DNA from 2 places in the Leptothrix toolikensis genome. Region 2 is predicted to be linked to the other one. Evidence: predicted binding sites of a transcription regulator. Region 2 holds the regulator's gene; the other holds the start of a gene.
The links. The regulator NrdR, encoded in region 2, represses ribonucleotide reductase genes. The targets are predictions, from matches to a motif close to CACNANATNTNGTG.

Region 1: a site for NrdR is predicted at 1,676-1,689, ahead of AC3VI7_RS00975 (ribonucleoside-diphosphate reductase subunit alpha). Genes of this name have one in related genera too.

What each region holds. Positions count from the first base shown of each region.
Region 1 is NZ_JBYSVC010000003.1:25,273-29,450, reverse strand. It holds gene AC3VI7_RS00985 (sigma-54-dependent transcriptional regulator) at 1-1,047, shown strand, start outside; gene ampD (1,6-anhydro-N-acetylmuramyl-L-alanine amidase AmpD) at 1,044-1,628, shown strand; gene AC3VI7_RS00975 (ribonucleoside-diphosphate reductase subunit alpha) at 1,745-4,178, shown strand, end outside.
Region 2 is NZ_JBYSVC010000006.1:54,723-58,900, reverse strand. It holds gene AC3VI7_RS02130 (PilW family protein) at 1-704, opposite strand, end outside; gene AC3VI7_RS02125 (type IV pilin protein) at 729-1,169, opposite strand; gene AC3VI7_RS02120 (GspH/FimT family pseudopilin) at 1,200-1,733, opposite strand; gene nrdR (transcriptional regulator NrdR) at 1,835-2,278, opposite strand; gene glyA (serine hydroxymethyltransferase) at 2,297-3,547, opposite strand; ZMP/ZTP riboswitch at 3,579-3,727, opposite strand; gene AC3VI7_RS02105 (lytic transglycosylase domain-containing protein) at 3,742-4,178, opposite strand, start outside.

The sequences.
Region 1 (4,178 bases), on a different contig from region 2:
TCACCAGCTCGCACCCCCAACGGGCTGGGGAACACGTTGGCGCGCATGGTGGGTCATTCGGCCCCGATGCGCCAAGTACGCGCCCTGATCGACAAGGTCGGGCGCAGCATGGCGCCGGTGCTCATCAGCGGGGAATCGGGCACAGGCAAGGAGCTGGTGGCGCGCGCCATCCATGAATCAGGTGTGCGCGCTGGTCAACCCTTCATGGCCGTCAACTGCGGGGCCATCCCCGAGCATCTGCTGGAGGCCGAGTTCTTCGGTTATCGCAAAGGGGCCTTTACCGGGGCGACCGAAGATCGGGGTGGTTTCTTCCAAGCGGCCCAAGGCGGCACCTTGTTTCTGGACGAAATCGGCGATCTACCCCTGTTGATGCAGACCAAGCTGCTGCGCGTCATCCAAGAGCGCGCCGTGCGGCCCATTGGGATGACGGCGGAATTGCCCATCGACGTGCGCATCCTCAGCGCCACGCACCGCGATCTGGGTAGCGAGGTGCAAGCCGGTCGTTTTCGTCAGGACCTGTACTACCGACTCAACGTGATCGAGATCCGGGTGCCGCCCTTGCGTGAACGCTGCGAGGATCTGGCCGATTTGTGCAGCGCCATCTTGGTGCGGCTATCGCGCGATGCGGGTGAGCGTGAAGCATGGCATTTGAGCCCCACCGCCCACGCCGCTTTGCAACACCACCCCTTCGTCGGCAATGTGCGCGAGCTAGAAAACATGCTGCACCGCGCCATGGCACTGAGCAGTGGCACCTTGATCGACGCCTCAGACCTTGGCCTGCCCGAGACGCTGCGGCCGACCGCAGAAGACGCCTCCCCCCCACCAACCACAACGATGGCCGCATCGGCCGCACTGCCGACCGATCTAACGCGCCACCTCGACGACATCGAGCGCGATATCTTGGTGCTTGCCCTCGACCACCACCATCACAACCGCACTGCGGCGGGCCAAAGCTTGGGCCTGAGCCTGCGCCAAATGCGCTACCGCATGGCGCGCCTCGGCATCCACCTCGATGGTGAAGCGCCGCTGCCGGAGGACATGGCGTGAGCCGGGTAGGTTGGACAGCGGGTTGGGTCGCGGGCTGGTATGACGCGGCCCGCGCTGTGCCCTCACCCAACCATGGGCCACGGCCCGAGGGCGTGGTGATTGATCTGGTGGTGGTCCACGCCATCAGCCTGCCGCCGGGTATCTACGGCGGCGATGCCATCGAAAAGCTCTTTACCAATCAACTTGACGGGGACGCGCACCCTTACTTCGACACCCTGCGGGGGTTGGAAGTTTCGGCGCATTTTCTGATCCAACGCGATGGTCGCTGCACGCAGTTTGTCAGTGCTGATCGCCGTGCTTGGCACGCTGGGCGCTCCTGCTGGCAAGACCGGCCCAACTGCAACGACTACTCGGTGGGCATTGAGCTCGAAGGCCTGGACGGCGACACCTTCGAGCCGGCCCAATACACCCAACTGGCCACCCTGATCCGTGATCTGAGCACCCAGTACCCCATCACCGCCGCCGTCGGCCACGAACACATCGCCCCCGGACGCAAAGCCGACCCTGGCCCGGGCTTTGACTGGGATCAACTGCGCACGCTGTTGTTTGAATCCCCTGTAAAGATCGCATCACACTCTTGACAGGTCGCCACCTTGACGCTATGGGTAGTGGCAACCATCCCTATTAACACTATATGTAGTGCCCACTGACCGGCTTGCATGGTATTCTCGCGGCCGCCCAAGTGCTGAGGAATTTCATGCCGTCTACCGTCACGCCGAGCTCGTCATCCGTGTTGTCCACCGCTTATCTGGCTGATGCCGAAGGGGTTGCGACCCCTGCGATCAACTACGCCGATTACCACATCATTCGCCGCAACGGCGCGGTGGTGGCCTTTGAGCCAAATAAGATCGCCGTGGCGTTGATGAAAGCCTTTTTGGCCGTGCGCGGCGCTCAAGGCGCGGCTTCAGCCAGCGTGCGCGAGACCGTGGAACACCTGACCAGCAACGTCGTGCGGGCCTTGATGCGCTCACGCCCCAGCGGTGGCACCTTCCACATCGAAGACGTACAGGACCAAGTGGAACTCGGCCTGATGCGCGCGGAACACCATGAAGTGGCGCGGGCCTACGTTTTGTACCGTGAACGCCACGCTCAAGAGCGCGCCCGTCTGGCCGAGCAAGCCGCTCAAGCTGCGGCCCAAGCCGCCCAAGTGCCGCCGCCCCTGATGGTGATCGACCAAGGTGTGCGCGTGCCGTTGGACTTGAACAAGCTGCAAGGCCTGATCGAATCGGCCTGCGCGGATCTGGGTGCCGAAGTGGTGGCCGAGCCGGTGTTGTCCGAGACACGGCGCAACCTGTACGACGGTGTGCCGATCGACGAGGTCTACAAGGCCTCGATTCTGGCCGCGCGTACCCTGATCGAAAAAGACCCGAGCTACACCCGTGTCACCGCGCGACTGCTGCTGCACACCATCCGCCGCGAAGTGCTGGGCGGTGAAGTGACCCAAGCCGAGATGGCCAGCCGGTACGCCGACTACTTCCCGAACTTCATCCATAAGGGTGTGGCCGCTGAGTTGCTCGACGAGCGCATGGGCCAGCAGTACGACTTGGCCCGTTTGGGCGCGGCACTCAAGGCCGAGCGCGATCTGAACTTTGATTACCTTGGGCTGCAAACGCTTTACGACCGCTATTTCTTGCACATCAAGAAGCAGCGCATCGAAATGCCGCAAGCTTTTTTCATGCGCGTGGCCATGGGCTTGGCGCTCAATGAGACCGACCGCGAAGCCCGCGCTATCGAGTTCTACGAAGTGCTGTCGAGCTTTGACTTCATGTCGAGCACGCCCACGCTGTTCAATGCCGGCACACGCCGCTCGCAGCTGTCGAGCTGCTACCTGACCACCGTGCCCGACGACCTCGACGGCATCTACGAAGCCATCAAAGACAACGCCATGTTGTCCAAATTCGCGGGCGGCCTGGGCAACGACTGGACCGCTGTGCGCGCCCTGGGCAGCCACATCAAGGGCACCAACGGTGAATCCCAAGGCGTGGTGCCGTTCCTGAAAGTGGTCAACGACACGGCCGTCGCGGTGAATCAATGCTTCGCCCCCGATACGCTGGTGTACACCGCGCAAGGCACCCGGCCGATCCGCGATATCCGTGCCGGCGACTTGGTGCTGGGCCACAGCGGTCAGTACCGCGAAGTCACTGAGCGCATGGTCTACAACCAGCATGACCCGATGGTGGCGGTGGACGTCAAGCACGCCATCGAGCCCTTGCAAGTAACCGACGCGCACCCGTTCTGGGCGATTCAAGGCGTGCCACTGGGTCAAGCCAATACGCGCACCGAAGCTTGGCTGGCCAAGGGCAAAGTGGCCCCAGCTTGGATCGACGCCGGCCAGCTCCGCCAAGGCGACTACATCGGCCTGACCATCCCCACCGAAGTGGTGCCGGTCGAAGGCTTCACCGAAGACGACGCACACCTCTACGGCATCTTGTTGGGCGACGGTCATTTGTCCAAGGACGGCATGCAATGGGGCGTGTCGGGCAACCCGCAAGTCGATGGTCACTTGGACTTCGTGCGCAGCTATCTGGCTGCACGCGGCGTCCACAGCTGGGAAACGGGCCGGGGCGACACCTATGTGCAAATCCACTGGGCCGCAGGCTGTGGCGTGGTGCGCAACGGCACCACGGGCCGCATCGTCGGCGCGGGCGCACCGACCCTGCCGTTCAGCCACGACGACCTGTACGACGCCCAGCACGCCAAGCGCATTGCGCCGCGTCTGGCCCACCTGCCGCGCCAGCAAACCCTGGCAATGGTTCAAGGCCTGCTGGAAACCGACGGTTGCGTCTCACGCGGCAAGGAGCTGAGCTTCACCTCGGCGTCTGAACCGCTGGCCCACGGCTTGCGCTATCAAATGCTGCGTCTGGGCGTGCCCGTCGCGGGTCAAAAGCGCACCCGGCACCAAGCCCACGTGGGTCAACGCTCGGACGGCTCACAAGCCGTCTTCAACGGTGACAGCACGTCCATCGACTTGCGCATTCCCGCCGTGCCCGAAGTCGCTGAGCGCTTGGGCTGCCAGCCGCTGACCAAGCGCAACTGGCTGACGGTGGACGGTGTGATCTATTCGCGCATCCGCTCGGTCACGCCCATCACGCCCAAGCCGCTGGTGGTCGATCTGAAGGTCGATGTCGATG
Region 2 (4,178 bases):
AGTACCTCGTCGTTGCGCAGCAGGGTGTAGGCGCTCAGGCTGCGCCGCACGCTGGGATCTTTGGCATCCACGCCGTCGATGTCGATCTGCACGCCCCGGCGTAGCAGGCGCGGGGGGCATGGGGTATCGCTGCTGGCACAGCTTTGGATGCGGCATTGCGCGATCAAGGAGACGACTTGAACGGTGGGGGTCATGTCCAGACGGGTGATGTGTACCGCAGCGGGGTCGGTCAGGGCTTGCCAGTTGTCATTGCTGGCTAAGGCGAGACTGCCGCCTGAGAGTCGGATATCGGCACTGCGTTGGCTGCTAGTTGCATGGAGCCGAAAGCCGAAGCGCTCTTGGTTGCTGGCGAGCGAGTCCTCTTTGGTGTCGCGGCTGTAGCTGTAGCCGATCTGTGAACTCAGGCCTGCCGGGTTCTGATCCACCGGAAACAAGCCGCCATAAGGGTTGGCTCGGCCCGGTTCATCCCCCGCAGCACCCCAGTAACCGGCGCGGCGCAGATCGCGCGCGATCAGATCCACGCTGTGGCGTAGCGTTTGATGCAGTCGCGTTTCAGCGTGCAGGCGTTTTTGCTCGGCCAGGTGCATCAACACCAAGCTGCTGGCGCTGATCATGATCAGCATGTTCAAGGCCAACGCCACCAGCATCTCGATCAGGCTGAAGCCGGTTGGGGGCAGGCGGCTGGATCGAAGGTGGTGGTTCATGGCGGCTCCTTGCTGCTCCTGGCACTACTGCACCCAGCAGCGCCGGTTCATGGCGGCGGTGTTGCCAAGCTGGGCATCGGTCCCGGACACCATCTGTCGGTTGCCGGCGTTCAGGATCACGCCCAGCCGTTGGCACGGGCTGTCGTCTGCTTGGGCCCCTTGGGCGATGGCCGTGATGCTGTAGGCGCTGCTTTCGGTGCCGATCACGGTGCTCAGGCTCAATTGATAGAGCCCGTTGGGCGTGGTGGACGGCAAGTCCAAGCCGCCTGCGCCAAGGGTGTTGGTGTAGCTGGGCTGGAACGAGCGGCGCCGCTCTTGGGCTTGTTCGATCTGCATCAAGGCGCTGAGGGCTTCCATGCGCCGGCTGCGCAGCACATGGTCGCGGTAGCTGGGCATGACCAGCGTGCTGAGCAAGGCGATGAGGCCGCAAACCACCACCAGTTCGATCAAGGTCCAGCCGCGCATGGTGGGCTCCTTTTTCGCTTCCTTCGCCGGTTAGCAAGCGGGCACGCCGCTCATCTTGCCGGCCGCCATGCACAGGCGCACCCGGCCCATGATGTTGACGACATGGCGCAGGCGCACGCTGCCATCGTTGCTGCTCAGATCAAAGCTGCCGGCCGGGCTCACGGTGCCTTGGCGTGGATCGACCCGCAGCGATTTGACGTTGGCACTCAATTGCACGCGGGTGGTGTCTGGAATAAACACACTGCGCAGTAGCAGCGTGCCGCTTTGGCATGTTGCTTGACCCGCATCGGAGCAGGCGCAAGCATCGGCATCACCCGTGTGGACCACATAACAACTGCCGCCTGTAGGCGCAGCGTGCAAGCTCAAGCGCAGACCCTGACCACTGGCCCCACTGCGGGCACGCCACTCGTGCATGTCGGCTTGCAGCTGCATCGAGAGCCCTTCGAGCTGGCGACGGCTGAGAAAGCTGCTGAGTGCGGGCAAAGCCTGCCCAAGCAAAAGCGCACCGATGCTCATCACCACGAGCGCCTCCACCAAGGTCCAACCCCGATCCGGTGTGTTCACGCTGTCCTCCCGTGTCCTTGATGCGTTGAACGCACTTTAGGCCGACAAGTTCAGTCGTTGCTATCCCTCTTTGGATGGGTGAGTGGGGGGGTGGTTTGGCGCTAGATGTCTTGGATCAGCCGCTTGAACTCGTCCACGTCTTCGAATTGGCGGTAGACCGAGGCGAAGCGGACGTAGGCCACTTTGTCGAGGTGTTTGAGCTCAAGCAAGACGCGCTCGCCGAGTTCAGCGGTGGAGACTTCGCTGCTGCCGCTGGAGCGGAGCTGGTCTTCGATGCGTTCGAGGGCGGCGTCGATGCGGTCCACGCTGACGTTGCGTTTGCGCAGCGCCAAGCCCATCGAAGCCCGCAGTTTGCTGCGGTCGTAATCCACCCGGTCGCCGTTCTTTTTCACCACCGCCGGCAGGCTCAGTTCAGCCCGCTCGTAGGTCGTGAAGCGTTTGTCGCACTGGAGGCAACGGCGGCGACGCCGCACGGTGTCCCCCTCGTCCGATTCCCGGGTCTCGACGACTTGGGTTTCGGGGTGATTGCAAAAGGGACAGCGCACGGTGGGTTTAGCAATAACTCAGCGGTAGACCGGGAAGTCACGCGTCAGCTGCGCCACTTGGGCCTTGACGCGTTCGATCACGGCGTCGTCGTTCGGCGCTTCGAGCACGTCAGCGATCAAGTTGGCCACCTGACGCGACTGCTCTTCCTTGAAGCCGCGTGTGGTCATCGCCGGCGAGCCCAAACGAATCCCGCTGGTGACAAAGGGCTTTTGCGGGTCGTTGGGGATGCCGTTTTTGTTGCAGGTGATGTGGGCCCGGCCCAGCAGCGCTTCGGCTTCTTTGCCGGTGAGGTTCTTGGGGCGCAGATCGACCAACATCACGTGGCTCTCGGTGCGACCGGAGACGATGCGCAGACCGCGCTCAGTCAGGGTGTCGGCCAAGACGGCAGCGTTCTTCACCACTTGTTCTTGGTAAGCCTTGAACTCGGGTTGCAGCGCTTCTTGGAAGGCCACAGCCTTGCCAGCGATGACGTGCATCAAGGGGCCGCCTTGGATGCCGGGGAAGATGGCCGAGTTGATCTTCTTGGCGATCTCTTCGCTGCGCATCAAGATCAAGCCGCCGCGCGGGCCGCGCAGGGTCTTGTGGGTGGTGGTGGTCACCACGTCCGCATGCGGCACCGGATTCGGGTAGACGCCAGCAGCGATCAGGCCAGCGTAGTGCGCCATGTCCACCATGAAATAAGCCCCCACAGCCTTGGCGACCTTGGCGAAGCGCTCGAAGTCAATGCGCAGCGCAAAGGCCGAAGCGCCCGCGATGATCAGCTTGGGGCGGTGCGCGTGGGCCAGCGCTTCCATGGCGTCGTAGTCGATGTCTTCAGCCGCGTTCAGACCGTAGGAGACGACCTTGAACCACTTGCCCGACATGTTCAGCGGCATGCCATGGGTCAGGTGGCCGCCTTCGGCCAGACTCAGACCCATGATGGTGTCGCCGGGCTGCAACAGACCGAAGAACACCGCTTGGTTGGCTTGCGAGCCAGAGTTGGGCTGCACGTTGGCGTATTCGGCGCCGAAAAGCTGCTTGGCGCGGTCGATGGCGAGTTGCTCGACCACATCGACGTGTTCGCAGCCACCGTAGTAGCGCTTGCCGGGATAGCCTTCGGCGTACTTGTTTGTGAGCTGCGAGCCCTGCGCGGCCATCACGGCCGGGGAGGTGTAGTTCTCAGAGGCGATCAGCTCAATGTGCTCTTCTTGGCGGCGCACTTCGGCGTCGATAGCACGGTTGAGTTCGGGATCAATGTGGGCCAAGGTATGGGTGGCGCGGTCAAACATGGGCGGTCCTGTGGATCATGGCTAAGGTTGCATCGACTGCCCAGGCGCACGGCGTCATGCAAGATCCCGTCTCGGCGGGTCGGCAGCCGCGCTCCCCGGTGGTTGACCACCTCGGAGAGGGGGTTGGGATGGCAAAAAGTGCCAAGCCTCCCCTCTGGATCGCCAGTTGCGCGGCGGCGGCGAGTGTAGCGGATTCAGCGCATGGCCAACCGGGTGTTGCGCTGGCCGGTCGCAGGCGCTTCGGGCGTTGCTGCGGGGCTAGGCAAATGCGCGGAGACGGGCACAAAGACGCCTTGCGAGATTTGATGCAAGTACTTGTGCTCGGCCAGCACCTTGGTGGCGTAGCCGCCGTCATCGCTTAGATTCGTGGCCCCGACATAACGCCGCAGGCCGCCTTCGAGCGAGCCGCCCGCACGTGCAATGCATTCTTTGAGCACCTGCACACCCACGCGCAGATTGGTCACGGGGTCAAAAGCCGCGTGATTGCCGCCGAAGACCTCGTACTTGGCATCGTGTACCCGGGTCATGACTTGCATCAGGCCTTGGGCACCGACGGCGCTTTGCGCAAACGGATTGAAACCTGACTCGATGGCCATGACCGCCAAGATGAGCGTCGGTTCGAGCTTTTCGC